Regions from separate parts of the Pseudomonas sp. ZS1P83 genome, predicted to be linked through region 1. Evidence: predicted binding sites of a transcription regulator. Region 1 holds the regulator's gene; each other region holds the start of a gene.

Region 1 (10,209 bases):
GGCCCAGTTCGCGCAACAGCGTCAGCGCAACCATCTGCCCGACCGCCTGCTCCGAACCGTAGCTGGATAGAATATTGAAGCCTTGCAGCGCCAGCACCATGCCGATGAATACCCCGGAGACCACGATGATCACCAGAGACATCACGCCCACTGAATGCAGTTGCTTGATCAGCAGGCCAAAACCGCCACCAATGCCACCACGGCCGAGCAAGGCATGAAACAGGAATATCGCCGAACGACCGAACACCCCCAGCACGTCAATGCCAGAGTGGCCGAACCGGCGAACCCGTTCTATTAGTGAAATCTTGCGCATCAACGCTTCCCCAGAAGATCTGCGCGGTAATCCGTCGCTGGAAAGTGATAGGCGACCGGACCGTCCGGCTCGCCTGTCATGAATTGACGGATGCGTGGTTCCTGCGAGTTCATCAGTTCCTCGGGAGTGCCCTGCCCCAACACCTGGCCTTCGCCGACGACATAGATGTAATCGGCGATGCTCGCAGTCTCGGCCAGATCGTGGGAGACCACGATACTGGTGATGCCCAGCGCATCGTTGAGCAGGCGGATCAGGCGCACCAGCACGCCCATGGCGATGGGGTCCTGGCCGACAAAGGGCTCGTCGTACATGAGGATTTGCGGATCAAGGGCAATCGCCCGGGCCAGAGCGACACGACGCTTCATGCCGCCGGACAACTCGTCAGGCATCAGGTCGATGGCGCCACGCAAGCCCACGGCCTGCAATTTGAGCAGGACAATGTCACGGATCATTTCTTCCGGCAGTTCGGTATGAACGCGTAGCGGAAAGGCGACGTTCTCGAACACGTCGAGATCGGTGAACAGTGCACCACTCTGAAAAAGCACGCCCATGTGCTTGCGCGCATCGAATAGATCACTGCGCGACAGCTTCGGCAGGTTCTGCCCGTTGACCCAGACTTCGCCTTTGGTGGGCCGCAACTGTGCACCCATCAGCCGCAACAGCGTAGTCTTGCCACACCCGGAAGGCCCCATGATGCCGGTGACCTTGCCGCGCGGGATACGTATATCGACGTTATTGAAAATGCTGCGCGCACCGCGCTTGAAGGTCAGTCCCTTCAGCTCGACCGCGTAGGCTTTATCGGCACTCATCTAAACTCCTTGCGATGCAGCCTCTCACTCGGACGCCTGACTTTCTGACGAAAGCACATCCCTCCCGGGCAGGCCGAACTGGCGGCGAACTATATCACTGCAAAGGCCAAGCGCCCAAGGCCCAAGCCGGGCCATCTTCAGCAACATGACAGGGCAAAAGCTTCTATTGAGGGGTATTCGGTAACAGGGAACGACAAAGCGCGACGAACTTGCGTGAGGGTTTCGATCATTACCGTTATAATCGCCGCCTTTTCATCAGGCTATACGATTTCTGACATGAGCCAATCCAGCGACCTGATTCAATCTGCTCAACGCACCATCCGCCTCGAACTGGAAGCCGTACAAGGCTTGCTGCCCCATATCGACGCAGATTTCGTACGCGCTTGCGAGATGATTCTGGCCAGCAAAGGCCGCGTGGTCGTGGTCGGCATGGGCAAATCCGGGCACATCGGCAACAAGATCGCCGCCACCCTGGCCAGCACCGGCACCACGGCCTTTTTCGTGCACCCGGCCGAAGCCAGCCACGGCGACATGGGCATGATCACCCGCGACGACATCATCCTGGCGCTGTCGAACTCCGGCTCCACCAATGAAATCGTCACCCTGCTGCCACTGATCAAGCGTCTGGGCATTCAATTGATCAGCATGACCGGCAACCCGGAATCACCACTGGCAAAGGCTGCCGAGGTCAACCTCAACGTGCACGTCGAGCACGAAGCCTGCCCGCTTAACCTGGCACCGACCTCGTCGACCACTGCCGCGCTGGTCATGGGCGACGCTCTTGCCGTTGCGCTGCTGGAAGCCCGCGGTTTTACCGCTGAAGATTTCGCCTTTTCCCACCCCGGTGGCGCGCTTGGCCGACGCCTGCTGCTGAAAGTGGAAAACGTCATGCACGCCGGGCAAGAGCTGCCGCACGTTCAACGCGGCACTCTGCTCAAGGACGCATTGATGGAAATGACCCGCAAGGGCCTGGGCATGACCGTGATTCTTGAAGCCGATGGCAAACTCGCCGGGATCTTCACCGACGGCGACCTGCGCCGCACCCTGGACCGTGCCATCGATATCCATCACGCGACCATCGACGAGGTCATGACCGTTCACGGCAAGACCGCCCGTCCCGAGATGCTCGCGGCCGAGGCTCTGAAAATCATGGAAGACCATCGAATCAACGCGCTGGTGGTGGTGGACAAGGAGGACCGTCCGATCGGCGCCTTCAACCTCTCTGATCTGCTGCGCGCAGGAGTAATGTGATGAGCACCGACCTGTTGCAACGCGGCAAGAACATCAAGCTGGCGATTTTCGACGTCGATGGCGTACTGACCGACGGACGCCTGTACTTCCTTGAAGACGGCAGCGAATTCAAGTCTTTCAACACTCTCGACGGCCAAGGCATCAAGATGTTGATGGCAGCGGGCGTGCAGACCGCTATCATCAGCGGCCGCAAGACCCCGGTGGTCGAGCGACGAGCGAAGAACCTCGGCATTCCACACCTGTACCAGGGGCACGAAGACAAACTGGTGGTGCTCGACGAGCTTCTTGCCCAACTCAACCTAAGCTATGAGCAAGTCGCCTATCTCGGCGACGACCTGCCGGACCTGCCGGTGATTCGCCGCGTCGGCCTGGGCATGGCGGTGGCCAACGCTGCCAGTTTCGTCCGTGAACACGCCCACGGCATCACCCAGGCTCGTGGTGGCGAGGGTGCCGCTCGCGAATTCTGCGAATTGATCCTGCGCGCCCAGGGCCGCCTCGATGCGGCCAACGCTGCGTACCTGTGAGCCAACTATGCTGAGCAAAAAGATTCGCAAATTCCTGGTGTTTGGTTGCATCGCAGCGATATTCGCGGCGGTCGGCTACTGGAACATCAGTCCGGAACGCTTCCTCGACCAGCCAGTGGCAAAGGTCGATGAAACCGCGATCGACTATTACGCGGTCAACGCCCACAGCGTGCAGTACCTGCCGGACGGCAAACTGCAATACGAAATGACGTCCGACAAGGTCGAACACCTTAAGGCGACCGAAGTAACGTTGTTGACCAATCCCGACCTGAACATGTTCCGCGGCACCGAGTTTCCCTGGCACGTCCAAAGCGAGCACGGCGAAGTGAACCCCGACGGCACTCAGGTCGAACTGATTGACTCGGTGCGCATCACACGCTTCGACGAGAAAAACCGCAAGACTCTGATTACCACCACCCGCATGACAGTGTTCCCGCAGCAGCAATATGCGCAGACCGAGCAACCCGTTAGAATCGACGGCGCTGGTGGTGTGTCGACTGGCAAGGGAATGAAAGCGTATTTGAAAGAAAGCAGGATACACCTGCTATCTAACGTAAGAGGACAGTATGAGGCTCGTTAAAACCCTCCCTATTTTGCTCAGTCTGGGCGCAGCACTGGGAAGCGTGAGCGCCTGGGCTCTGCCGAACGATCAAGAGCAGCCTATCCGCATCCAGGCCGACGACGCCCAGCTGGACGACAAGAACGGCATCGCCACCTATAAAGGTGACGTGATCATTACTCAGGGCTCGTTGAAGGTTACCGGCAACACCGTAACCATCACCCGCACCCCGACTGGCGACATCGACGTGATGACTTCGGTGGGCAACCTCGCCTACTTCGAGCAACTGCAAACTGCGGGCGATACCAAGCCGGTTCAGGGTTACGGGGTAACGATCCAGTACCACGCTGCGCAAAACCGCGTCGTGCTGATCGATCGCGCCAAAGTCATCGATAAGGACAACAACGTCACCCAAGGCGAGAAAATCGTCTACGACACGGTCAAAAAGCTCGCGAGCGCCGGTCGCGCCACCGGCAACAAGGTCACCGAGGCGCGTCCGCGCATCGACATGGTGATCCAGCCGAAGAAGAAAACCGACGAGCAAAAGGCCCAGTAATGGCAACTCTGAAAGCTCAGCATTTGGCGAAGAGCTACAAGAGCCGTCAGGTCGTGCGTGACGTCAGCCTGTCGATCGACAGCGGTCAGATCGTCGGCCTGCTAGGCCCCAACGGCGCCGGCAAGACCACCTGTTTCTACATGATTGTCGGTCTGGTACAAGCCGACCAGGGCCGCGTACTGATTGACGATCTGGATGTCAGCCACCAGCCTATGCACGGTCGTGCTAAGGCCGGTATTGGCTATCTTCCGCAAGAAGCATCGATCTTCCGCAAACTCTCGGTAGCCGACAACATCATGGCAATCCTCGAGACCCGCAAGGAGCTCGACAAGAACAGTCGTCGCAAGGAGTTGGAAAGCCTATTGCAGGAATTCCACATCAGCCACATCCGCGACAACCTCGGCATGAGTCTGTCCGGCGGTGAACGCCGCCGCGTGGAAATCGCCAGGGCACTGGCCACCAACCCGAAATTCATTCTCCTCGACGAACCATTCGCCGGTGTGGACCCGATTTCGGTGGGCGACATCAAGCAGATCATCTATCACCTCAAGGCCAAGGGCATTGGTGTGCTGATCACTGACCACAACGTCCGTGAAACCCTGGATATCTGCGAAACCGCCTACATCGTCAACGATGGCCAGCTGATAGCCGAAGGTGACTCTGCCACCATCCTGGCCAACGACCTGGTCAAGGAAGTGTATCTGGGTCATGAGTTCCGCTTGTAAGCACTGAGGTGCCTGGCTAGTCGATCGAGTGCTCGTCTCGATAAAAATGAATACTTTTTTATTGTTACAGCGCTCTAGGCAAACGTTGCGGTTTCAGGCATATAATTTGCTTATGTTTGGCGCTCCGGCGTCCTGTAGTGGATGGCGCATGTGCGCCGGCGAATAAGGTGTTAAGCCCCTGCCATGAAACCATCGCTAGTCTTGAGAATGGGCCAGCAGCTGACGATGACACCGCAGCTGCAACAGGCCATCCGCCTGCTCCAATTGTCGACCCTGGACCTGCAACAGGAAATCCAGGAGGCCCTGGAGTCCAATCCGATGCTCGAACGCCAGGAAGAAGGCGACGACTTCGATAACGCTGACCCCTTGGCCGACAAAGCGGAACAGCCACCCAACGCCGACGTTTCTGAACCCTCCTACCAGGAAACCGCCCCGACGGTGGACAACCTCGAGGAAGGCGACTGGAACGAGCGCATTCCCAACGAACTGCCCGTCGATACCGCGTGGGAAGACGTCTACCAGACCAGCGCCAGCAGCCTGCCGAGCAACGATGACGACGAGTGGGATTTCACCACCCGTACATCGGCCGGCGAAAGCCTGCAAAGCCACTTGCTGTGGCAACTGAACCTGGCACCGATGTCCGACACTGATCGCCTGATTGCCGTGACCCTGATCGACTGCATCAACAATCAGGGCTACCTGGACGAAACCCTCGAGGAGATTCTCGAAGCCTTCGATCCGGAACTGGACATCGAACTGGACGAAATCGAAGCTGTCCTGCACCGCATCCAGCAATTCGAACCCGCTGGCATCGGCGCCCGTAACCTGGGCGAATGCCTGCTGCTGCAACTGCGTCAGTTGTCCGCCAAGACTCCTTGGCTGGTCGAAGCCAAACGCCTGGTCACCGATTACATCGACCTGCTCGGCAGCCGCGATTACAGCCAGCTGATGCGTCGCATGAAGCTCAAGGAAGATGAGCTGCGCCAAGTGATTGAACTGGTCCAGAGCCTCAACCCGCGCCCAGGCTCGCAAATCGAGTCCGGCGAAGCCGAATACGTCGTTCCCGACGTGATCGTACGCAAGGACAACGAGCGCTGGCTGGTGGAACTGAACCAGGAATCCGTGCCGCGACTGCGGGTCAATGCTCAATACGCCGGTTTCGTACGCCGCGCCGACACCAGCGCCGACAACACCTTCATGCGCAATCAGTTGCAAGAGGCCCGCTGGTTCATCAAAAGCCTGCAAAGCCGCAACGAAACCCTGATGAAAGTAGCCACTCAGATCGTCGAGCATCAGCGCGGCTTTCTTGAATACGGCGACGAAGCCATGAAACCGCTGGTCCTGCATGACATCGCCGAAGCGGTGGGCATGCACGAGTCGACGATTTCTCGGGTGACCACGCAGAAATTCATGCATACCCCACGGGGCATATATGAACTGAAATACTTTTTCTCAAGTCACGTCAGCACCTCTGAGGGCGGTGAATGCTCGTCTACAGCGATCCGCGCGATCATCAAAAAACTGGTTGCCGCGGAAAATCAGAAAAAGCCGTTGAGTGACAGCAAGATCGCTGGTTTACTGGAGGCACAAGGCATTCAGGTGGCTCGCCGCACCGTCGCCAAGTACCGCGAATCCCTCGGGATCGCGCCTTCGAGCGAACGCAAGCGGTTGATGTAGAGCCACGCCACAGCGTTCCAGTGGCAGGCATTTCTGCCTGCCGCTTTATGCACTGGCAACGAAGGAGAGCTGTATGCAAGTCAACATCAGTGGACACCAACTGGAAGTGACCGAACCTCTTCGCACCTACATCGGCGAAAAACTCGAACGATTAGAGAGGCATTTCGACAAGATCACCAACGTGCAAGTCACGATGACGGTCGAAAAGCTCAAGCAGAAAATCGAAGCCACGCTGCATATTCCCGGCAATGAAGTGGTCGCAAACGCGGAGCATACCGATATGTACGCGGCTATCGACGCACTGACTGACAAGCTGGATAAACAACTCAAAAAGCATAAGGAAAAGACCCAAAGCCTCCTCCAGGGCGCGACCGGTCGTTAACACTCCCAACCCATGATCCGACTTGAAAGCATCCTGACCCCCGGCCGTTCCCTCGTGAACGTGCCGGGCGGCAGTAAAAAGAAAGCCCTCGAGCAAATTGCCAACCTTATCCATAAAGAAGTGCCGGATCTGGAGATGCAAGATGTCTTCGAGGCTCTGATTGCCCGTGAAAAACTCGGTTCCACCGGTTTTGGCAACGGCATCGCCATTCCCCACTGTCGCCTGAAGGGCTGCAACTCGCCCATCAGTGCCTTGATGCACCTTGATGCCCCCATCGATTTCGACGCCATCGACGGCGCCCCGGTTGACCTGCTGTTCGTTCTGCTGGTCCCGCAAGCCGCCACCGATGCGCACCTGGAGCTACTGCGCCAGATCGCCAGCATGCTCGATCGCAAGGAAGTGCGCGAAAAACTGCGCAGCGCCCCGAGCAATGAAGCCTTGTATCAGGTCGTCCTGGACGAGCAAAACGGTCAGTAATCATGCGTTTGATCATCGTCAGTGGCCGCTCCGGCTCAGGTAAAAGTACCGCGCTCGATGTTCTCGAGGACAACGGCTACTACTGCATCGACAACCTTCCCGCCGGCCTGCTGCCGGAACTGGCCGAACGCGCGTTGATTCACACCGAGCTGGCACAACCGCTGGTTGCCGTATCCATCGATGCGCGTAACTTGCCAAGTCACTTGTCGCGGTTTCCCGAACTGCTGGAAGAAGTGCGCAGCCGGCATATCCAGTGCGATGTGCTTTATCTGGACGCCGATGAAGAAACCTTGCTCAAACGCTTCTCGGAAACCCGCCGGCGCCACCCTCTGAGCAATGCCAATCGCTCGCTGGCCGAAGCCATCAACGATGAAACCAGCCTGCTCGGGCCGATTGCCGACCTCGCCGATCTCAAAGTAAACACCACCAACCTGAACCTGTATCAGCTGCGCGATACCATCAAGCTGCGCCTGCTGAACCAGCCGGAGCCCGGTACTGCGTTTCTGGTGGAGTCTTTTGGTTTCAAGCGTGGCATGCCGGTGGACGCCGATCTGGTGTTCGACGTGCGTTGCCTGCCCAATCCCTATTGGAAGCCGGAGTTGCGCGATCATTCCGGGCTCGATCAACCGGTCGCCGAGTACCTGGCGGCGCAGCCGGATGTCGAAGAGATGTTCCAGGACATTTCCACGTACTTGCTCAAATGGCTGCCACGCTTCGCCGCCAGCAACCGTGCTTATGTCACCATTGCCATTGGCTGCACCGGTGGACATCACCGCTCCGTCTACCTGACCGAACGTCTGGGTCAGGCCCTGCAAAAAACCCTGAAGAACGTCCAGGTTCGCCACCGCGACCTCAGCTAAAGGATTCACACCGCGATGCCTGCTCTGGAAATTGAAATCATCAACAAACTGGGTTTGCATGCCCGTGCTTCTGCGAAATTCGTTGGCGTCGCCGGTGAGTTCAAAGATTGCACGATTCGGGTCGGACGTACTCCCGAGTCCATGGTAGACGGAAAAAGCATCATGGCGATGATGATGCTCGCTGCCGGCAAGGGAACAATAATTCACCTGAGTACCGAAGGTGAGCAGGCTGACGAAGCCTTGCAGGCTTTGGTGGATTTGATCAAGGACTACTTCGGCGAAGGTGGTTAAGCACTCGCCTAGGCGAGCGCCGTATCCATCACCATCATCAAACAAAACCCGATCAGCAGCCCAAGACTTGCAAGCTTGTCGTGACCATTGCGGCGCGACTCGGGAATGACTTCATGGGTGACGACCAGCAACATTGCCCCGGCTGCCAGTGTCAACCCCAAGGGCAACAACAATTCCGCCAGGCTCACCAGCCAGGCACACAACAGCGCGAAGACCGGCTCGACCAACCCTGAAGCAGCACCGATCAGGAACGTCTTGACCCGCGACAGCCTCCACCCGCCGACACACCAACCGCCCTGCTTTCGGGGATGTTGTGCGCGATGATGGCAAACAAAAACACTAGAAACGCGGTGGAATCACGGGCCGTTCCAGGGTGCCGACCCACATTTGCGGACTCGCTCCGGAGACCTTTCGATCCACCAGAAACAGCCCGAACGCACCCACCATGATGCCGAAACTGATCAGTCCGCTGGCCGCCCAAGGCGTCAGCCCCAGGTTTTCAGCGGCGGAGATCCCGGGAACGATTGCGCAACGGATCTGGCGACTCATCCAGCGCCAGATTTCAAGGTAAGGCTGCTCGTGCAAGGCAGAACTCATGATCTGGGCTCATTCGGTAATGAGAACCAAAACAATCCCGAGAAAATCAACGCACAAAAAAGGCGCGCCGCCCAACGATGGGTGGCGCGCCTTTTTGCGTAACGGTTAAGCGTTAGCTACCCGCTACCGTCATCCGTTCGATCAGCACCGAACCTGTGCGAATGTTGCTGCGCAATTCCAGGTCATTACCCACCGCAACGATCTGTTTGAACATGTCACGCATGTTGCCAGCGATGGTCACTTCCTGGACCGCAAACTGGATTTCCCCATTTTCGACCCAGTAACCCGCCGCGCCACGGGAGTAATCGCCAGTGACCATGTTCAGGCCCTGGCCCATCAATTCTGTGACCAGCAGGCCGCGACCCATGCGTCGCAGCAAGGCTGCCTGGTCTTCGTCGCCATGGGTGACGAACAGGTTGTGCACCCCGCCGGCATTGGCGGTGCTCGGCATCCCGAGCTTACGGCCGGAGTACGTGCCGAGAATGTATGACACCAACTCGCCTTTTTCGACGAACGGTTTAGCGTAGGTCGCCAAACCGTCGCCATCGAACGCAGAACTGCCCATCGCACGCATCAAGTGCGGACGCTCATCGAGGGTCAGCCATTCCGGGAACAACTTCTGCCCCAGCGTGCCTTCAAGGAACGACGATTTGCGATACAGACTGCCGCCAGAAATCGCCGAGAGGAAACTGCCAAACAAACCACCGGCCAGTTCCGCGGAAAACAGCACCGGCACTTCGCAGGTCGGCACCGGACGCGCACCCAGACGGCTCGCCGCCCGTTGCGCGGCACGCTGGCCGATGCTCACCGGGTCGGCCAGCAAGGTGCCCTGACGGTTCACGTCGTACCAGTAATCGCGCTGCATCTGGCCGTCGGCCTCGGCGATCATCACGCAGCTCAAGCTGTGACGAGTCGACGCGTAACCGCCGATGAAACCGTGACTGTTGCCGTAAACACGGCAGCCTTGGTGGGTGCTGAGGGTGGTGCCGTCGGCGTTCTTGATCCGGCTGTCGGTGGCAAACGCCGCCGCTTCGCAGCTCAGAGCCATTTCGATGGCTTGCTCGGGGGTGATGTCCCATTGGTGGAACAGGTCGAAATCCTGTAGATCCTTGGCCATCAACGCGGCATCCGCCAGGCCCGAAGCTTCGTCTTCCGAAGTGTGCTTGGCGATGGCCAATGCGGCGGCGA
Region 2 (10,209 bases), 1.1 Mb from region 1:
CGCTGGATGCTGCATGGTCATCACGCTCCGCTCTTAAAGAGAAAAGGAAAGCCAAAGTGGACAGGAAAGCCTCGATTCTCGGCGCTCTACGGGGTTTGCACAAAGGGATAAAAAGGATGGGTGGCATGATTCAAACTCATGCTGGAGAGTTTCTGCTAGGGTGACCGAATCCCGCTATAGGAGCTTTCCGAATGTCCCGTCGTCTTCCTCCCTTGTATGCCCTGCGCGCATTCGAAGCGGCGGCGCGGCACAGCTCGTTTACCCGCGCGGCCGAAGAATTATCGATCACTCAAAGTGCGGTTAGCCGACATATTCGTACGCTTGAGGACCATTTTGCCTGTCGGCTGTTTCACCGCAGCGGGCGCAATCTGCAATTGACCGAATCGGCGCGGCTGATCCTGCCTGGCATTCGTGAAGGCTTCACCGCGCTGGAGCGGGCCTGCAATACCTTGCGCGCCGAGGATGACATTCTGCGCATGAAAGCGCCGTCGACCCTGACCATGCGTTGGCTGCTGGCACGGCTCAGCCGCTTTCGGCACCTGCAACCAGGCAATGAGGTGCAATTGACCAGCGCCTGGATGGACGTCGACTCGGTGGACTTCAACCATGAACCGTTCGACTGCGCCGTCATCCTCAGCAACGGGCATTTTCAGCCGGACTGGGAGGCGAGTTTCCTGTTCCCGGAAGAGCTGATTCCAGTAGGCGCGCCGAATCTTCTGCAGGACCAGCCGTGGGATGTCGCGCGGCTGGCCAATGCCGAACTGCTGCACCCGACGCCGGACCGTCGCGACTGGCGCAGTTGGCTGGAACGCATGGGGCTGACGGACCAGGTGTCACTCAAGGGCGGGCAGGTGTTCGACACGCTGGAACTCGGCATGATCGCCGCCGCCCGAGGCTATGGCGTGTCCATGGGCGATCTGTTGATGGTCGCGGAGGATGTGGCGCAGGGACGCTTGAGTTTGCCGTGGCCGACGGCCGTCGCCAGCGGTGAGAATTATTACCTCGTCTGGCCGAAAACACGCCCCGGAGGTGAACGTTTGCGTCGACTCAGCGACTTCTTGCAAGGCGAAGTCCGAGCAATGGAATTGCCCGATGTCCAGCACTTGAGTTGAATCGATAGAGCCGCCGCAAATGGCGGCCTTGAGCCATATCCCGGTTAACTACTCAAGTATTCAGGTTTGCCGCCGAAAATCTGCAGATGGAACCTTCGTGCAGGTTCGACGTAATTCCCATTAGAAATTTTGCTGAGTGTGCGTCGTGATCAGGATGATCCGGTCACTCGGCCAGGAGCTGTCATGTCTCAACCTCGTGCCCGGATCGCCTCACAGCTTGGTCTTGCGCTTGCCGTGATACTGGCGATTGTCATCAGCGGCAGTACCGTGTTCGCCCTGCGCTCGCTGGACACCGCCAACCTTGCCACCCGCGAAGAGCATTTGGCCAGTGAAGCCCGGTTGCTGGCCGATCAGTTGAGCACCTTTCACGGCACGTTGCGTGAAAGCACCCAGCGCTTGGCCGGCCTGTTCGAGAAACGCTTCAGCGCGGGGCTGAGCGTGCATCCGGACGAACCGGTGGTCGTGGCGGGCACCCAGACCCCGGGCCTGCACCTGGGCAGCGAAGTATTGAACAACAACTTCAAGGAAGTGGACGAGTTCAAGCAAATGACGGCGGGTGTCGCCACGGTGTTCGTGCGCAGCGGCGAAGACTTTATTCGGATCAGCACCTCACTTAGCAAACAGGACGGCAACCGGGCGATCGGCACGCTGCTCGATCACGCGAACCCGGCCTATGCCCGCTTGATGGCGGGGCAGAGCTATGTCGGTCGTGCCTTGCTGTTCGAACGCTCCTACATGACTCAGTACACCCCCGTACGCGACAGCAGCGGTAAGGTGATTGCCGTACTGTTCGTAGGATTCGACTACACCGACGCGCAGAACGCGCAGTTCGCCAACCTCAAGCGCTTCCGTATCGGCCAGACCGGTTCCCTGGCGCTGCTGGATGAACAGAGCAAATGGCTGGTGCCGATCGCGGGCGTACAAGCGCTGGATCAGGCGACTCCGACCATCGTTGGCTTGGCGAAAACGCCGGGCAAGGGCGAGTTCTGGAGCGACAAGTCCGAGGACTTCTACAGCATTGCCGTACCGTTTGAAGGCGGCCCATGGTCGGTCGTGGCGAGCATGCCGAAAACCGAAATCCGTGCCGTGACCTGGAGTGTCGGTATTCAATTGGCAATTGGCAGTCTGCTGGCAATGTTGATCGCTGTGGGCTCGGCAGTCTGGCTGTTGCGCAGCAAACTCGCGCCGCTGGGTGATTTGGTGCGTCAGGCTGAAGCCTTGGGTGCCGGTGATTTGAGCGTGCGGCTGAACGTGTCGAGCCACGATGAGATCGGTCAGCTGGCCCGCGCTTTCAACCAGATGAGCCAAGCTTTGTCGACCATGGTCGAGCACATCCGCAAAGCTTCGCAAGAGGTCAACAGCCGTGCCCAGGCCTTGTCCGGTCTGTCGGGTGGTGCCTATGAAGGGATGGAGCAGCAGTCGGGCGAAATCACCAGCATGGCCGGCGCCGTGGAAGAGTTCAGCGCCACCTCCCTGAACATTGCCGACAACATGGGCAGCACCCAGCGTCTGGCTCAGGAAAACGCACAGCAAACCCAGATCGGTCGTACGTCGATGGACGAAGCGTCCTCGTCTCTGGAGCAAATCGCCGGCGCGCTTCAGAGCACGGCGACGGTGATCAATACCTTGGGTCAGCGCTCCCAGGAAATCGGTGGCATTGTCGGTGTGATTACCTCGATTGCCGATCAAACCAACCTGCTGGCGCTCAACGCCGCTATCGAAGCCGCTCGTGCCGGCGAGCAGGGTCGTGGTTTTGCGGTGGTGGCCGATGAAGTTCGCAACCTGGCTTCACGCACTCGCAAAGCGACTGACGAAATTTCCGGCATGATCCAAAGTATTCAGCAGGAAACTGGCAATGCCATCAGCACTATGGAGCAGGGCAACGTCTTGATGCAGGAAGGCTTGTCGCGCAACGCCAACGTCGCCAGTGCCCTAGCACGTATCGATGAGCAAAGCCGTTCTGCCGGGCAGCAATTCGCGGCGATCACCACCGCGACCCAAGAGCAGAGCAGCACCGCAACCTTGCTGAGCAGCAACCTGCAAAGCATTGCCCTGGCGAACAGTGAGCAGCGCGAAGTGGTGTCCAATCTGGCGATCACCGCCAAAGAGCTGGAGAAGCTGGCAGCGGATTTGCGGCATGAGGTTGACCGGTTCCGCTAAGGGACTGCCGCATTCTTTCTCTGGCATGAGCTGAGTTGTGTTGTTTTTAAGCTTGATGAATCGTTTCAGCAAGACTATAAAAACGACACAACTCCAAGAAAGGCTCCTGTCATGACTCCGCTCAAACTCATCATCGCTCTCGGTGCGCTGTCGGCTACCTCCCACGCCATGGCTTGGGACTACGTGTTGCTCGACACCGACAAAGCGGCCCAGAACTGGCAGATCACCAGTCAGCAGCTCGGCATCAAAACCGGCAAACCCTTCTCGGTCACCCTGCGTACCTTGCACGGCGGTCGGCAGGAGGGCGTCAGCATCGTCGACATCGATAACGGCACCATGAAACTCTCGGTGGTGCCGACCCGCGGGATGAACGTCCTACAGGCGTCGGTCGGTGATGTGCGCATGGGTTGGGATTCGCCGGTCAAGGACGTGGTCAATCCGTCCTTCATCGAACTCAACGGCCGCGGCGGGCTGGGCTGGCTCGAGGGCTTTAACGAGCTGGTCGCTCGCTGTGGCTACGAGTGGGTCGGCCACCCGGGCATGGACAACGGTGAACTGCTGACTCTCCACGGTCGCGCCGCCAACATTCCGGCCGGCAAAGTCACTTTGCACATCGACGAAAATGCGCCTTACGCCATCAGCCTGCGCGGCGAGCTGAAAGAGCAGGCGTTCAAGAAAGTCGACTTCTCGGTGATGACCGAACTGGTCACCGAACCCGGCAGCGCTGCGTTCGCCCTCAACGACACCCTCACCAACAACGGCGATTATCCAAAGGAATACCAGGCGCTGTACCACAGCAACTTCAGCACTCCATTCCTGGAGCAGGGCGCCCGTTTCGCCGCACCGGTGAAACAGGTGTCGCCGTTCAATGACAAGGCAAAAGGGGATCTGCCGGACTGGCAAACCTACCGCGCGCCGACCAAGGACTACGACGAGACGGTTTACAACGTCGTGCCGTATGCCGATGCCAAGGGCGACACGCTGACCGTGTTGCATAACAAGGCAGGCAGCCTTGGGGTTGCGGTGGGTTTCAATACTCAACAGTTGCCGGTGTTCTCCCTGTGGAAAAACACTGACACCCAAGGGCAGGGCTACGTCACGGGTCTTGAGCCAGGGACGAGCTTTTCCTATAACCGTCGGTATCAGCGGCCACTGAATCTGGTGCCGACGATTGCGGCCAAGGAGCAGAAGCAGTTCCAGATCAGCTACAGCCTGTTGGCGGACAAGGGGGCTGTGGATAACGCGTTGAAGCGGGTGAGCGAGATTCAGAGCGGGCGGCAAACTGAGGTGCGCCAAACACCATTGGTGGATCTCACCAAAGAATAATCCCTGCTAGTTAGTGGTCGGCCGGTATTGCAGTGCTTCGGCCAGATGCTCACGGGTGATGCCATCGACTTGCTCAAGGTCCGCCAGTGTGCGCGCCACTTTGAGCAGTCGATGGGCTGACCTCAGCGACAAGGTCAGTCGTTCACAGGCAGTTTCCAGCCAGGTTTCGTCAGTTGTGGATAAGTTGCAATGACGGCGCAGGCCTGACAGGTCGAGGAAGGCGTTCGCGCAGCCCTGGCGTTTGTGTTGCCGTTCTCGTGCATCGGCGACCAGAACGGCGGCAGTGGCCGTGTCGTCACCTGCCTTCAATGCTGGATTTAAAGCCGTAGCTTCCCTTGCGACAGTCAGGTGCAAGTCGATGCGATCCAGCAGTGGGCCCGACAGTTTGTTGCGGTAGCGCTGGACCATGTCCGGCGTACAAGAGCAGCGGCCGCTCGGCTCGCCAAGATATCCACAGGGGCAGGGGTTCATCGCGGCAACCAATTGGAATCGCGCCGGGAATCGTACGCGGTCACGGGCGCGGGCAATCACGATGTGCCCGGACTCCAGTGGCTCTCTCAAAACCTCCAATACTTTGCGATCAAACTCCGGCAGCTCGTCCAGAAATAGAACGCCATGGTGGGCGAGAGTGATTTCGCCGGGTTGCGGTTTCGAACCGCCGCCTACCAGCGCCGCACCTGAGGCGGAGTGATGGGGCTGGCGAAACGGTCGCTGCGGCCAATGGCTCAGCGGCACGCAGCTAGCGACCGATTGAATCGCCGCTACTTCCAGCGCCTCGCTCTCCGCCAGTGGCGGTAAAAGCCCAGGTAAACGGCTCGCCAACAGGGTTTTTCCTGTTCCCGGTGGACCGCTGAACAACAGGTTATGAGCTCCTGCCGCCGCAATCAGCAACGCACGCTTGGCCGCGAGTTGGCCCTGCACCTCATTCAAATCGGGATAGGGCTTGTTGGCGTAGAGCAGCCCGTTGGAGACATAGGGCTCAACCGGCGTGTGGCCATTGAAATGCGCAACCGCTTCCAGCAGATGATCTACCGCAATCACCTTCAACCCTGATGCCAGGCACGCTTCCTCGGCATTCGCCCGGGGCACCATCAACGAGCGACCGGCCTTGCGTGCTGCCAGCGCTGCTGGCAACACCCCCCGAACTGCCCGCACGGCGCCTGAGAGCGCCAGCTCTCCCAGACACTCCACGTCATCCAGCGTCAACGTCGGCACCTGCACGCTGGCCGCCAAAATCCCAAGGGCAATCGCCAGATCGAAGCGTCCGCCGTCTTTTGGTAAGTCGGCGGGCGCAAGATTCAAGGTGATGCGGCGTGCTGGAAATTGCAGGCCTGAGTTGATGATCGCACTGCGTACTCGATCCTTGCTTTCCTTCACTGCCGCTTCAGGTAAACCGACCATTGTCAGCGATGGCAAGCCGTTGGCCAGATGAACTTCTACGGTGACGACGGGCGCCTCCACGCCAATCTGGGCGCGGCTGTGGACGATGGCCAGAGACATGATCATTCCTTGAGCTGACGAGACCGCTTCCTGCGGTTTTTTGAAGGGTAGTCGTGGAGTCAGGCCGGAGAGGAGGGAAACCTTCGCAAGATGTTGCTGGAGCGCACGACCTTTAGCAGCTGAACGCAGGCTGCGCCAGCTGCTACAAAGGTTACGTCGGAGCTGATATCGAGTGCAATCCGCTACATGGAAGCTGGTTTTTGTAGGACTGTGCCGAGATACATGAAGGACGTCGGCGAAAGTGCGAGGGCGCTCTTGTGTGCTAGAGCGCGCTGATTATGATCGCAGCAGATTAAGCCCTCAGGAGGGGAAATGAACACTAATGGAATGCGGCCGATTCATCCCGGAGAAATCCTTGAAAAGGAGTTTCTTGAGCCGTTGGGCGCTACGGTGGCTGATCTTACGTGCCAGTTATGTATGTTCGAGGTTGAAGTGAGTGAGCTGGTGGCGCAGGCCAGAGCGGTCAATCCTGACCTCGCCAAGAAGCTATCGCTCCACCTGAACACCACGCCCGAATTTTGGTTGAATCTGCAATCGACCTACGATCTGCGTTGCGTCGAAATCGGGCGTGGGTGAGTGCTTAAAGCAACTGCAGCGCTCGCGAAGCTTTCTTCCACCACGGCACGTTGACCGCACGTTGTGCCTGCTCATCAGTCGGCAACAGTTGCGGAACATCCTGCAGCCGAATCCACGGCTGGTTATTCCAGTGCAACAGACTCAACGACATGTCCGGCCAATTGAGCAGGCTCAGTTGTGGGCGTTCGGTTGAGGTGTGTTGCTGAACGTCTCGCAGTGTGGGGACGACTTCGTGAGTCAACCATTCGCGCAAGCCTCGGTATTCGGGGCAGTAGTGGTAGACCAGTAGTGCGTAGACGCCGGATTCGCTGATCAGCAGGATGTTTTGGATACTGCCGTGGATGAGCATTTGCGCTGATTGGCGTTGGTCGGGGTCTAGTTTTCGGACGGCGCGGTCGTCGAGGTAGAGGCGCAGGAGACGGCCGAGATCGCGGGCGCTGAACCAGGGTTGGTTTTCTATTAGAAGGGCGTGGAGGTGGAGTTTGTGGCGAGTGAAGACTTGGGGTATTAAATAGTTTTCGTCCATGGTGCAATTCTCGGGATCAAATGAAGAAAACTGCCTCTGATCGTCGCCAAACGAAAAGGGTGGCAGCCATGCGCGGGTTGGCGAACCGGTGACGCCCGAAAACCGGCAGACCCGAAGGTCTCCCACGCATAGCCGCCATAATTCGAGATGGGAACAAATTCCTCGGTCGAATGTGGTCGCGGTGCGTCGGGGTCTTCCGGGTCGCCAAACCCAGAGCTGAACATTCAGCTGGGGATGAGCATAGAAACTGGAGGCCTTACGACGCAATCGGACGGCGGTGTGATTTTTGTAGGACGTTGCCTGGATTTTTGCGAGGCTGAAGATCGAAAGATCGCAACCTGCGGCAGCTCCTACAGGTAAATCTGAAGGTCGTTCCGACCTTTTCGCGAGCAGGCTCGCTCCCACAGTGGATTGGGTTTCAAAGTGGGATATGCGTTTTTACTCGGCAGGCGGATCCAGCTTCGCTTCCAACTCCGCCACCTTCGCCTCAAGACTTTCCAACCGTGCCCGCGTCCGTGCCAGCACGACCATCTGGCTATCAAACTCTTCCCGGCTCACCAGATCCAGCTTGCTGAAGCCGCTTTGCAGCAATGCCTTGAACTGGCTTTCGATTTCGCTTTTCGGCAGTGGGGTGTCGCCGCTGAAGAGGCGGGAGGCGGTGCCGCTCAGGGCATCGAGGAAGTCTTTGGGCGCGAGCATGGGAAATGTCCTGTCAACAATGGCGGGCAGTGTATCACGCAGTGTCTATAGTCATTCTCGCAGTCAGGGGTGCACGCTTTTCGCGCATGCGGACGGACGGCCGCGCACTGTTGTTGTGCGTATCCGTCGGGCTATGGGCGAGAAGCAGCTTGCGGCAGCGGCCAACGGCCTGAAATCAGTGGGTTTTGGCGAGATGGCAAGCTTTCTGCTTAGTCGGTAGTGACCCATGCACTGATGCAGTCGCTGTGACGAATGCAGTGCGCCAAGCGGAACGGGGGGAAGTGTTTCGTGCGGAGTGGTTAGCAGGCGTCGGACGGGCAGGTAAGGCCGACGATGCGTTACAAAGCCAGGCACTGCGCTTAGACTTGAGTCGGGTTTGTTTTCCTGGGGCAAGTCCACCAATTCGGGAGAGAGTTTTCATGAAGCTAGTCACTGCCATCATCAAGCCGTTCAAACTGGACGACGTACGCGAGTCGCTGTCCGAGATCGGCGTGCAGGGCATTACCGTTACTGAAGTCAAAGGCTTCGGTCGGCAGAAGGGTCACACCGAGCTGTATCGCGGCGCGGAATACGTGGTCGATTTCCTGCCAAAGGTGAAGATCGACGTCGCCATTGACGACAAGGATCTTGACCGGGTTATCGAGGCGATAACCAAGGCTGCCAACACCGGCAAGATCGGTGACGGCAAGATCTTCGTGGTCAATCTGGAACAGGCGATTCGCATCCGTACCGGCGAAACCGATACCGACGCAATCTAAGCCGCCACAAACCCAACGCCCCAGGAGAAAACAAAATGACTCTGCGTAAATTCGCAGGGCTAGGAGCCCTGTTGTCCCTCGTAATGCCCGGCCTGGCCATGGCGGCAGACGAAGTGGCGGCCCCAGTCCTTAACTCCGGCGACACTGCCTGGATGATGACCTCGACAGCCCTTGTGCTGTTCATGACCATTCCCGGCCTCGCGCTGTTCTACGGCGGCATGGTTCGCTCCAAAAACATTCTTAGCGTGATGATGCAGTGCTTTGCCATTACCGGTCTGATCAGCATTCTGTGGGTCATTTATGGCTACAGCATCGCGTTCGACACCACCGGCATGGAACAGGGCGTCATCAACTTCAACTCGTTCTTCGGAGGCATGGGCAAGGCCTTCCTCGCCGGTGTCACGCCAGCGAGCCTGACCGGCCCTGCGGCTCTGTTCCCTGAAGCGGTGTTCATCACCTTCCAGATGACGTTCGCCATCATCACCCCTGCACTGATCGTCGGCGCCTTCGCCGAGCGGATGAAGTTCTCCGCCATGCTGATCTTCATGGGCGTCTGGTTCACCCTGGTTTACGCACCGATCGCGCACATGGTCTGGTCCGGTAACGGCGGCCTGTTGTGGGATTGGGGCGTGCTGGACTTCGCCGGTGGCACCGTGGTGCACATCAACGCCGGTGTGGCCGGTCTGATTGCCTGCCTGGTACTGGGCAAGCGCAAAGGCTTCCCGACGACCCCGATGGCGCCGCACAACCTCGGTTACACCCTGATGGGCGCTGCAATGCTATGGGTTGGCTGGTTCGGCTTCAACGCCGGTTCCGCTGCTGCGGCCAACGGCACTGCCGGTATGGCGATGCTGGTGACCCAGATTGCAACCGCCGCCGCAGCATTGGGCTGGATGTTCGCCGAGTGGATCACTCACGGCAAACCAAGTGCTCTGGGTATCGCTTCGGGTGTTGTGGCCGGTCTGGTTGCAATCACGCCAGCCGCTGGCACCGTGGGTCCGATGGGCGCTCTGGTCATTGGTTTGGCAGCCGGCGTGGTGTGCTTCTTCTGCGCTACCACCCTGAAACGCAAACTCGGCTATGACGACTCCCTGGATGCCTTCGGTGTACACGGTATCGGCGGTATCCTCGGCGCGATCCTGACTGGTGTCTTCGCTGCACCATCGCTGGGCGGCTTCGGCACGGTCACCGACATCGCCGCACAAGTCTGGATTCAGTGCAAAGGCGTGGGCTTTACGGTGATCTACACCGCGATCGCCACCTTCCTCATCCTCAAGGTCCTGGACGCCGTTATGGGTCTGCGTATCACTGAGGAAGAAGAGGCGGTCGGCATCGATCTGGCACTCCACAACGAACGCGGCTACAACTTGTAAGTACGCGCACAAAAAAACTTGCCCGGCTTGCCGGGCATTTTTTTGTCTGGAGTTTGTCATTGAAGGAACTGCTGAAAGGTTTTTTCGTACACGTTTAGTGGCGTTTACGACGGGCGCTTTTCTGCGGCCAATGGCTTACATGATTGAAGGAATATTAGGGCCTTTGTTTTTTCCCTGAG
Region 3 (10,209 bases), 590 kb from region 1:
TCGCCAGCGGCACGCGCTTGGCGTTGCCGGACCCTGGCTGGTCGGTGTAGACCCGATTGCCCTGAGCGTCGACGTAGGTGAAAACCTCGGCCGTCACCGGCAGGGCGATCAAGCAGGTGATCAGCAGCCACACCCTCATGGCTTATGCACCCGTTGCACGGTGAACGTCACGGCGGGACTTTGCTGCACCAGGTTTTTCCCATCGATCACCTGCACAGCGAGGCTGTGTTCGCCGCGATCGACGTTCACCAGTTGCAGGATCGGAACGTTGCTCGGTTGGCCGTAGGGCTGGTCATCCAGCAACAACCTCAACAGATGCGGGCCTTGCAGGCGTGGCTTGATCAGTACGCTGACGGTGAAAGTGCCGTTGTTGGCGCGTAACGCCTCCTCGGTGGGCAGGCCGGTCAGTTCCAGTACCTCGTAGGCGCTGCGAGGTTGCTCACGGCCGTTGGCTTCGGCAGGCGGTGCAGGTGCGCCCGGCGGCTGGCTTTCCACACTGTTGAGCGGAGGCAATTCGACCGGTTGAGCGTTAACACCGTCGGGCGGTTGATTGCTGTAGGCGGTGTTGCCGTCGGCATCGGTGTACTTATAGATCTGCGCTGCGGCGGGCAGGGCGATCAGCAGCAAGATGAATAGAAAACCACGACCCATAAAATCGACCAGAAACGAAAGCGTTGGATTGCAGCATAGGTCAGGGGCGGCGGTTGGTCCTAGCCGTAAACATTTCGCCATTACTTTCGCACAGTGATCGTTCCCACGCACAGCGTGGGAGCGATCAGGGGAACGACCGCCCACAAAAAAGGCCTCCCGAAGGAGGCCTCTTTTTGTCACGCCGCGTGCCGCAGCGCTACCGGATTAGCAGCTGTAGTACAGCTCGTATTCCAGTGGGTGTACGAAGGTACGTACTTTGATTTCTTCTTCGCTTTTCAGGGCGATGTAAGCGTCGATGAAGTCGTCGCTGAAAACGCCGCCTTTGGTCAGGAACGCACGACCTTTGTCCAGCTCTTCCAGGGCTTCTTTCAGACTGCCGCAAACTTGTGGGATCTCTTTCGCCTCTTCAGGCGGCAGGTCATACAGGTTTTTGTCAGCAGCATCGCCAGGGTGAATCTTGTTCTGGATACCGTCCAGGCCGGCCATTACCAGGGCAGAGAAGGCCAGGTACGGGTTGGCAGCCGGATCCGGGAAGCGAGCTTCGATACGGCGAGCGCGAGGGCTGGACACGTAAGGAATACGGATCGAAGCGGAACGGTTACGAGCCGAGTAGGCGAGCATGACTGGCGCTTCGAAACCTGGGACCAGACGCTTGTAGGAGTTGGTCGACGGGTTGGTGAAGCCGTTCAGGGCCTTACCGTGCTTGATGATGCCGCCGATGAAGTACAGGGCGGTGTCGGACAGGCCGGCATAGCCTTCGCCAGCGAAGGTGTTCTTGCCATCTTTGGCGATGGACAGGTGAACGTGCATACCCGAACCGTTGTCGCCGTACAGAGGCTTAGGCATGAAGGTCGCGGTGCGGCCGTATGCATCAGCAACGTTGTGTACGCAGTACTTCAGGGTCTGAACTTCATCAGCCTTGGCAACCAGGGTGTTGAACTTCACACCGATTTCGTTCTGGCCGGCAGTCGCCACTTCGTGGTGGTGAACTTCGATGATCAGGCCCATTTCTTCCATGGCGTTGCACATGGAGGTACGGATTTCGTGGTCATGGTCGAATGGCGGAACCGGGAAGTAGCCGCCTTTGACGCCTGGACGGTGGCCTTTGTTGCCGCCTTCCACGTCCTGGTCGGACATCCACGAACCTTGTTCGGAGTAGATCTTGAACATGGAGCCGGAGATGTCGGACTTGAACTTCACTTCGTCGAAGATGAAGAATTCAGGCTCTGGACCCACAAATACGGTGTCACCGATACCGGTCGACTTCAGGTATTCCTCGGCACGCTTGGCGATCGCACGTGGGTCACGGTCGTAGCCTTGCATGGTCGACGGCTCGATCACGTCGCAAACCAGGATCAGGGTTGGCTCTTCGGTGAACGGGTCGAGAACGGCAGTGCTGTCGTCCGGCATCAGGATCATGTCGGAAGCTTCGATGCCTTTCCAGCCAGCAATGGAGGAGCCGTCGAACATTTTGCCTTCTTCGAAGAAAGCTTCATCCAGCGCGTCGCGAGCCGGCATGGTCACGTGGTGCTGAGTGCCTTTGGTGTCCGTGAAGCGCAGATCAATCCACTTGACGTCATGATCTTTGATGAGTTGAACCGACTTCGACATAGTGTCCTCCGGGTGGCTTCGGGCTTAGTAGTGGATGCCCTTAGAATGTGGGTGATGCCGGCGCGAATACTCTGCCAAGGCAACCTGCCTCACAAGGGAGCAAATTGCATGCCAGTGCCCCACCATGGGTTTTATGCCCCAATATCACGCTTACTAAAGGAACAAAGCAGCGCAGACCTGGAAATGGCGCCCCGTAATGTAGCGTTAAATTCAACAAATGACCTGTTTTGGTGCACGCAAAACCTTCTGCACATTAACTGGTTAAACCTTGAGCAATTTCCGCTATAATCCGCGCCCCCCTTTTTCGGCTGGCCCAGCGCGCGCTGTTTTCATGAAACTAATCGTAAAAGTCTTCCCCGAGATCACCATCAAAAGCCGCCCGGTACGGATGCGTTTCATCCGCCAGTTGGCCAAAAACATCCGTACCGTGCTCCGCGATCTGGACCCGGCTGTGGTGGTAAACGGTGTGTGGGACAATCTCGAGCTGGAAACGCGCGTCAGCGAGCCCAAAGCCCTGAAGGAGATGACCGAGCGCCTGAGCTGCATGCCGGGCATCGCGCATTTCCTGCAGGTCGACGAATACCCGCTGGGCGACTTCGACGACATCGTTGCCAAGTGCAAGCAGCACTTCGGTGAGGCGTTGGCCGGGAAGATTTTTTCGGTGCGCTGCAAGCGTGCCGGCAAGCACGAATTCAGCTCAATGGACGTCGAGAAATACGTCGGCAGCCAACTGCGTCGTCAGTGCGGCGCCGCCGGAATCTCGCTGAAAGACCCGGAAATCGAAGTTCGTATCGAAATTCGCGACAAACGGTTGTTTGTGATCCACAGCCAGCACAACAGCATCGGCGGTTATCCGCTGGGTGCCCTGGAACAGACACTTGTGCTGATGTCTGGCGGTTTCGATTCCACCGTCGCCGCTTACCAGATCATGCGCCGCGGACTGATGAGCCATTTTTGCTTTTTCAATCTGGGCGGACGGGCCCATGAACTGGGCGTTATGGAAGTCGCGCACTTCATCTGGAAGAAGTACGGCAGCTCCCAACGCGTGTTATTTGTGAGTGTGCCGTTCGAGGAAGTACTGGGAGAAATTCTCAGTAAAGTCGATAACAGTCATATGGGCGTAGTTTTGAAGCGTATGATGTTGCGCGCTGCTTCCCGTATTGCCGATCGGTTGGACATCGATGCGCTGGTTACCGGCGAAGCGATTTCCCAGGTGTCGAGCCAGACGCTGCCGAACCTGTCCGTGATCGACTGCGTGACCGACAAGCTGGTCTTGCGTCCGCTGATCGCCAGTCACAAGCAGGACATCATCGACCTGGCCAACGAAATCGGTACTGCCGACTTCGCCAAGCACATGCCGGAATACTGCGGGGTCATCTCGGTGAACCCCAAGACCCACGCCAAGCGTCCGCGCGTGGAGTACGAAGAACAACAGTTCGACATGGCAGTGCTTGAGCGTGCGCTCGAGAACGCCAAGCTGGTGCCGATCGATCGCGTGATCGACGAATTGGGCCAGGACTTGCAGATTGAAGAAGTCAGCGAAGCGCTGGCCGGTCAGATCGTTATCGACATCCGTCACCCGGATGCCGCTGAAGATGACCCGCTGGGCTTGGCTGGCATCGAGGTACAAGCGATGCCGTTTTATGCATTGAACGCTCGTTTCAAGGAACTGGACCCTACTCGCCAGTACCTGCTGTATTGCGACAAAGGCGTGATGAGTCGCCTGCATGCCCACCATTTGCTCAGTGAGGGGCATGCCAATGTGCGCGTTTATCGACCGAGCTAAGAGCCCGGGGCTGTATGCCTGTGGCCTGCGTCACCGGCCCCCCGACGCCGCCGTCAAGCTGTAACGGCAAGGCCTGACTCTACTGTTAATCGCTGCCACGACCTGTCAGCACACCGAATCCTCTGATCGAGATACACAAGTGATCGAAAATCTACGCAACATCGCCATCATTGCTCACGTTGACCATGGTAAGACCACCCTGGTAGACAAACTCTTGCGTCAATCCGGCACCCTGGAGCGCAACGAGCTCAACGACGAGCGCGTGATGGACTCCAACGACCAGGAGAAAGAGCGCGGTATTACCATTCTGGCGAAAAACACCGCCATCAACTGGAACGGCTACCACATCAACATCGTGGATACCCCGGGCCACGCCGACTTCGGCGGCGAAGTTGAACGCGTAATGTCGATGGTTGACTCCGTTCTGCTGCTGGTTGACGCTCAAGACGGCCCTATGCCGCAAACCCGTTTCGTGACCAAGAAGGCTTTCGAAGCCGGCCTGCGTCCAATCGTGGTGATCAACAAGGTTGACCGTCCAGGCGCGCGTCCGGACTGGGTTCTGGATCAGATCTTCGACCTGTTCGACAATTTGGGTGCTACCGAAGAACAACTGGACTTCAAAGTCGTCTACGCTTCGGCCTTGAACGGCATTGCCGGTCTGGAACACACCGCCATGGCGGAAGACATGACCCCGCTGTATCAGGCCATCGTTGACCACGTCCCTGCTCCACAGGTTGACCGTGACGGTCCGTTCCAGATGCAAATCTCGGCTCTGGACTACAACAGCTTCCTGGGTGTTATCGGCGTTGGCCGTATCGCTCGTGGTCGCGTCAAGCCGAACACTCAAGTTGTGGCTATCGACATTGACGGCAAGAAGCGTAACGGTCGTATCCTGAAGTTGATGGGTCACCACGGTCTGCACCGTATCGACGTTGAAGAAGCAGCTGCCGGCGACATCGTCTGCATCAGCGGCTTCGACCAGCTGTTCATCTCCGACACTCTGTGCGACCCACTGAATGTTGAAGCGATGAAGCCGCTGACCGTTGACGAACCAACCGTTTCCATGACCTTCCAGGTAAACGACTCACCTTTCTGCGGTAAAGAAGGCAAGTTCGTCACCAGCCGTAACATCAAGGAACGTCTGGACAAGGAACTGCTGTTCAACGTTGCTCTGCGCGTTGAAGAGGGCGACACCGCCGACAAGTTCAAAGTCTCCGGCCGTGGTGAGCTGCACCTCTCGGTACTGATCGAAACCATGCGTCGCGAAGGCTTCGAAATGGGTGTTGGTCGTCCGGAAGTGATCATCCGCATGGTTGACGGCGTCAAGCACGAACCGTACGAAAACGTGACCATCGACCTGCCGGAAGTATCCCAGGGCGCGATCATGGAACAGATCGGTATCCGTAAAGGCGACCTGACCAACATGGTTCCGGATGGCAAGGGCCGTGTGCGCCTTGAGTACAACATCCCGGCACGTGGCTTGATCGGTTTCCGTAACGAGTTCCTGACCCTGACCTCCGGTGCAGGCATCCTGACCTCGATCTTCGACCGTTACGACGTGATGAAGTCCGGCGACATGTCCGGCCGTCAGAACGGCGTGCTGGTTTCGGTGGCTACCGGTAAGGCTCTGACTTACTCGCTGGAAACCCTGCAAGCTCGCGGCAAATTGTTCCTGGGTCACGGTGAAGACGTGTACGAAGGTCAAATCGTCGGCATCAACAGCCGCGACAACGACCTGGGCGTCAACCCAACCAAAGGCAAGAAGCTCGACAACATGCGTGCTTCGGGTAAAGACGAAACCATCGCTCTGGTTCCGCCTATCCGCTTCACCCTGGAGCAGGCTCTGGAATTCGTTCAAGAAGACGAATTGTGCGAAGTCACTCCTAAGTCCATCCGTCTTCGCAAGAAGATCCTGGGCGAAAGCGAGCGTACCCGCGCTGCCAAGAAAGCCGGTAACTGAGTTTCGACTTAGTTAGCAGCTAAAAAAACGCCCCCGATCGTAAGGTCGGGGGCGTTTTTGTTTGTCTGGGGTATATGTGGTGTTAGTAAGGGACCCTTCGCGGGCAAGCCTCGCTCCTACGGGTTTAGCGTTTCCCTTGTAGGAGCGAGGCTTGCCCGCGAAAGCGATCTATCCGGCAGCGAGATTCTGGATCAGAACTTTTCGAGGATGCGGCGGGAGCTAGTCTCACGCGCCACTTCTTTCGGCTTATACGCGCAATACCCTGGCCGAGGCCCGATTTTCGGATGATTGCGGCAAGTATCCGGGCGCTTTTCATAAATAGTGCACAGACGGCTCTTACGATCCAGGTACAGGCAATCGTTGTTGCTCATGCGCTGAAGGGTGAAGATCTCGGACTTCTGGTTGTAACGCTCGACGATCCCTTCCTTCTGCAAACGCTTGGCGATGTTCTTCGGCGGCTCGCCGCGCTCGAATTCATCGACGATGCCGATACGGATCAGATCTTTGATCTTGACCTCGACCGGCAGGGTGCAGCAGCTGGAAACGCACGAACCGCACATCGGGGCGGAGTACTTGGCCCAGGTGTCGAGGCGGTCGATCTCCGCGGCGGCGATCAGGTTGGACTTCATCATCGGTTGTTACCAGCGTGCATCAGGGCGCGCGATCATACCGGGACTGGTGGATTTTTGAACAACCTTTCGCCAGATTTTTTCGTATGCCGCCCAATAACACCTGCAACCCGGCACGGCCCCTGCATTCTTTCCGGTGCGCGACAAGGTAATGTCGATCTATCTCACACTAACGGGAAAAACTGCCGAACCAGAGTTCCAACGGCCTGTCAGACCGTCTAGGCTCAACAACTTCACGCTCGCCCGAGGTCCTATCGATGACTCAAGAACCACTTGTTCGCGAAGCAGAGGTGGCCGCATTTCGCGACGCCGTCTTGACCAAACTCACCTACGCGGTGGGTAAAGATCCGGATCACGCCTTCGACCACGACTGGTTCGAAGCCATTGCCCTGGCGGCGCGCGATCACATGGTCGAGCACTGGATGGACCACACCCGGCAGATCTACCGCAAAGGTCAAAAGCGGGTTTACTACCTCTCCCTCGAATTTCTTATCGGCCGTCTGCTCTACGACAGCCTGAGCAACCTCGGCCTGCTTGATGTGGCCCGCGAGGCCCTGACTGAGCTCGGCGTCGACCTTGAACGCATCCGTCTGCTGGAGCCCGACGCAGCGCTGGGCAACGGCGGCCTCGGTCGTCTGGCCGCATGCTTCATGGAAAGCATGTCGACACTCGGCATTGCCGGCCACGGTTACGGCATTCGTTACGAACACGGCTTGTTCCGCCAGGCCATCGTCGATGGCTGGCAGCAGGAGCAAACCGAACACTGGCTGGATTTCGGCAACCCTTGGGAGTTCGAACGGCCAGAGGTCGTTTACCCGATCGGCTTCGGCGGCAGTGTTGAAACGGTCACCAACGAAACCGGCAAGTCCAGGCAAGTCTGGACGCCAGCGGAAACCGTTCGCGCGATTGCTTATGACACGCCGGTCGTCGGCTGGCGCGGGGCGAGCGTCAACACGCTGCGCTTGTGGCGCGCACGGGCCATGGAAGATTTGCACCTGGAACGCTTCAACGCCGGTGACCATTTGGGCGCCGTGGCAGAAGTTGCCCGGGCCGAAAGTATTTCTCGGGTGCTCTACCCGGCGGACAGCACCGAAGCGGGCCAGGAATTGCGCCTGCGTCAGGAGTATTTCTTTGTCGCCGCGTCCTTGCAGGACTTGCTGCGCCGTCATCGCAACATGCACACCTCGGTTCTGACCCTGGGCGATCATGCAGCGATCCAGCTCAACGACACCCATCCCTCGATTGCTGTGGCCGAGCTGATGCGTCAGCTGGTCGACGTTTACGACGTCGCGTGGGATGCGGCGTGGCAAGTCACCGTCGACACGCTGTCCTACACCAACCACACGCTGCTGCCGGAAGCGCTGGAAACCTGGCCGGTCGGTTTGATGGAGCGGATGTTGCCGCGACACATGCAGATCATTTATTTGATCAATGCCCAGCACATCGATTCGCTGCGCGCCAAAGGTATTCACGACTTTGAAGTGCTGCGCGCGGTGTCGCTGATCGAGGAAGACAACGGCCGCCGTGTGCGCATGGGCAATCTCGCGTTCCTCGGTTCCCACAGCGTCAACGGCGTGTCCGGCCTGCATACGCAACTGATGCGCAAAACGGTGTTTTCCGAACTGCACAACCTCTACCCGGACCGGATCAACAACAAGACCAACGGCATCACCTTCCGCCGCTGGCTCTACCAGGCCAACCCGGAGCTGACCTCGATGATGGTCGACGCGCTCGGCCCGGATCTGCTGGACAACCCCGAAGAGCGTTTGCTCGACCTGGAACCGTTCGCCGAGAAGCCTGCGTTCCGCAAAGCCTTCGCCGAGCAGCGCCTGCACAGCAAAAAAGCCCTGGCGTACATCATTCACGAACGACTGGGGGTCGCGGTCAACCCGGCAGCGATGTTCGACGTTCAGGTCAAACGGATCCACGAATACAAACGTCAGTTGCTCAACCTGTTGCACACCGTCGCGCTGTATCAGGCTATTCGCGCCGAGCCGGAAATCGATTGGGTGCCGCGGGTGAAGATCTTCGCCGGCAAGGCGGCGGCCAGTTATCACCAGGCCAAGCTGATCATCAAATTGACCAACGACATTGCCCGGGTGGTGAACAACGACCCGACCGTGCGCGGTTTGCTGAAAGTGGTGTTCTTGCCCAACTACAACGTCAGTCTGGCGGAAAGCATTATCCCGGCAGCGGATTTGTCGGAGCAGATTTCCACCGCAGGCTTCGAGGCGTCGGGTACCAGCAACATGAAGTTCGGCCTCAACGGTGCGCTGACCATCGGTACCCTGGACGGGGCCAACGTGGAAATGAGCGAACGCATTGGCGTCGAACACATGTTCATCTTCGGCCTCAGCGCTCAGCAGGTTGAAGCGCGCAAGCAGAACCATGAGTTCAATGCGACGCCGGATATTGCGGCCTCCCACCGTTTGAATGACGTGCTGCAAGCGATACGCGGCGGGGTGTTCTCGCCGGATGATCCGTCCCGTTACGCAGGATTGATCGATTCGCTGATCGACTACGATCGCTTCCTGGTCTGCGCCGATTTCGACTCGTACTGGGACGCGCAGATGCGGGTTGAAGCCCATTGGCACGATTCGCAGGAATGGTGGCGCTCAGCGGTGCTGAGCACTTCCCGGATGGGCTGGTTCTCCTCCGACCGGACGATTCGCGAGTACGCCACGGAAATCTGGAAAGCGCTGGAGTAACTTTTAGCAATAATTGCGAGCAAGGCCCGACGGTTGTTGGGCCTGATCGATATACTCAGCACCAGTTTTGCCGGATGTTTCAGTGAGTGCTGTGCGAACGTCTTCGCGGGCAAGCCTCGCTCCTACAGGAATTGCATATAGCCTGTAGGAGCGAGGCTTGCCCGCGAAAGCGTCAGCACAGACGCCACAAGGCAATGGGCCGCTTAGGGATATCGACAATGCAATGGATGTTCATGCTGATTGGGCTGGTGCTGGGTTGGATACTCGACGAGTCGTTCAGCGATGCGCTGTTGGGCGCGTTGCTCGGGTTGGGTATTGGCCAGGCCATTCGCATTGGCCGCTTGGATTTACAAACTGTCGAGCAGCGCCGGCTGCTTGAAAAGGCGCAAGTGGCCCTGAGTGCGGTCGAGCAGCGTTTGGCATTGCTGGAGGTGTCAGGCGTCAAAGCGCCGCAAACCAGTGAACCCGTTGCCAGCGAGGCCGGCGCACCTCCTGAATTCATTCTCGACGAAATCCCAGTTGAGGCCCCGGGGCTGATCTGGGAACTCCCTCCCGAACTCGAACCGATCACCGCGGCCGCTGCTGAAACCAGCCGCCCACTGCCGGTCGATCCCTGGAAACCCGAGCCGGTCGCCCGCGAGCCGCAACAGCCCGCCATCCCGCGCGGGCCGAATGTCATCGAGCGCGCCATCAATGGCGCCCGCAACTGGTTGTTCGGCGGCAACACCGTGCTGCGGGTCGGTGTGGTGCTGTTGTTTCTCGGTCTGGCGTTCCTGCTGCGTTACGCCACCGAAGGCATGGTGGTGCCGATCGAGTTGCGTTACGCCGGTGTCGCGGCGGCTGCGTTGGGCCTGCTCGGTCTGG

What was found. Region 1 encodes sigma-54, which starts transcription at its own class of promoters, with help from an activator protein. Its sites were predicted from a motif close to ANTGGCATNNANNTTGCTNT; they were not measured.
Positions count from the first base shown of each region.
Region 2: glnK (P-II family nitrogen regulator) is a predicted target of sigma-54. The motif match lies at 8,092-8,111, and genes of this name have one in related genera.
Region 3: glnA (glutamate--ammonia ligase) is a predicted target of sigma-54. The motif match lies at 2,359-2,378, and genes of this name have one in related genera.

Region 1 is NZ_CM142706.1:4,498,301-4,508,509, forward strand. Features, by position in the region: gene mlaE (lipid asymmetry maintenance ABC transporter permease subunit MlaE) at 1-313, opposite strand, end outside; gene ACYZT0_RS21325 (ATP-binding cassette domain-containing protein) at 313-1,122, opposite strand; gene ACYZT0_RS21330 (KpsF/GutQ family sugar-phosphate isomerase) at 1,399-2,373, shown strand; gene ACYZT0_RS21335 (KdsC family phosphatase) at 2,373-2,897, shown strand; gene lptC (LPS export ABC transporter periplasmic protein LptC) at 2,905-3,477, shown strand; gene lptA (lipopolysaccharide transport periplasmic protein LptA) at 3,464-4,012, shown strand; gene lptB (LPS export ABC transporter ATP-binding protein) at 4,012-4,737, shown strand; gene ACYZT0_RS21355 (RNA polymerase factor sigma-54) at 4,921-6,414, shown strand; gene hpf (ribosome hibernation-promoting factor, HPF/YfiA family) at 6,488-6,796, shown strand; gene ptsN (PTS IIA-like nitrogen regulatory protein PtsN) at 6,809-7,273, shown strand; gene rapZ (RNase adapter RapZ) at 7,276-8,133, shown strand; gene ACYZT0_RS21375 (HPr family phosphocarrier protein) at 8,149-8,424, shown strand; partial or broken gene ACYZT0_RS21380 (ZIP family metal transporter) at 8,433-8,949, opposite strand; partial or broken gene ACYZT0_RS21385 (FagA protein) at 8,941-9,021, opposite strand; gene pmbA (metalloprotease PmbA) at 9,134-10,209, opposite strand, start outside.
Region 2 is NZ_CM142706.1:5,643,688-5,653,896, forward strand. Features, by position in the region: gene ACYZT0_RS26445 (NorM family multidrug efflux MATE transporter) at 1-15, opposite strand, end outside; gene ACYZT0_RS26450 (LysR substrate-binding domain-containing protein) at 192-1,112, shown strand; gene ACYZT0_RS26455 (methyl-accepting chemotaxis protein) at 1,296-3,272, shown strand; gene ACYZT0_RS26460 (aldose 1-epimerase family protein) at 3,384-4,598, shown strand; gene ACYZT0_RS26465 (YifB family Mg chelatase-like AAA ATPase) at 4,605-6,098, opposite strand; gene ACYZT0_RS26470 (HigA family addiction module antitoxin) at 6,411-6,674, shown strand; gene ACYZT0_RS26475 (BRO-N domain-containing protein) at 6,679-7,200, opposite strand; gene ACYZT0_RS26480 (accessory factor UbiK family protein) at 7,639-7,899, opposite strand; gene glnK (P-II family nitrogen regulator) at 8,319-8,657, shown strand; gene ACYZT0_RS26490 (ammonium transporter) at 8,693-10,030, shown strand.
Region 3 is NZ_CM142706.1:5,087,378-5,097,586, reverse strand. Features, by position in the region: gene ACYZT0_RS23900 (DUF4124 domain-containing protein) at 1-139, opposite strand, end outside; gene ACYZT0_RS23895 (DUF4124 domain-containing protein) at 136-651, opposite strand; gene glnA (glutamate--ammonia ligase) at 856-2,262, opposite strand; gene thiI (tRNA uracil 4-sulfurtransferase ThiI) at 2,594-4,048, shown strand; gene typA (translational GTPase TypA) at 4,188-6,008, shown strand; gene ACYZT0_RS23875 (YkgJ family cysteine cluster protein) at 6,200-6,640, opposite strand; gene ACYZT0_RS23870 (glycogen/starch/alpha-glucan phosphorylase) at 6,895-9,345, shown strand; gene ACYZT0_RS23865 (DUF2339 domain-containing protein) at 9,564-10,209, shown strand, end outside.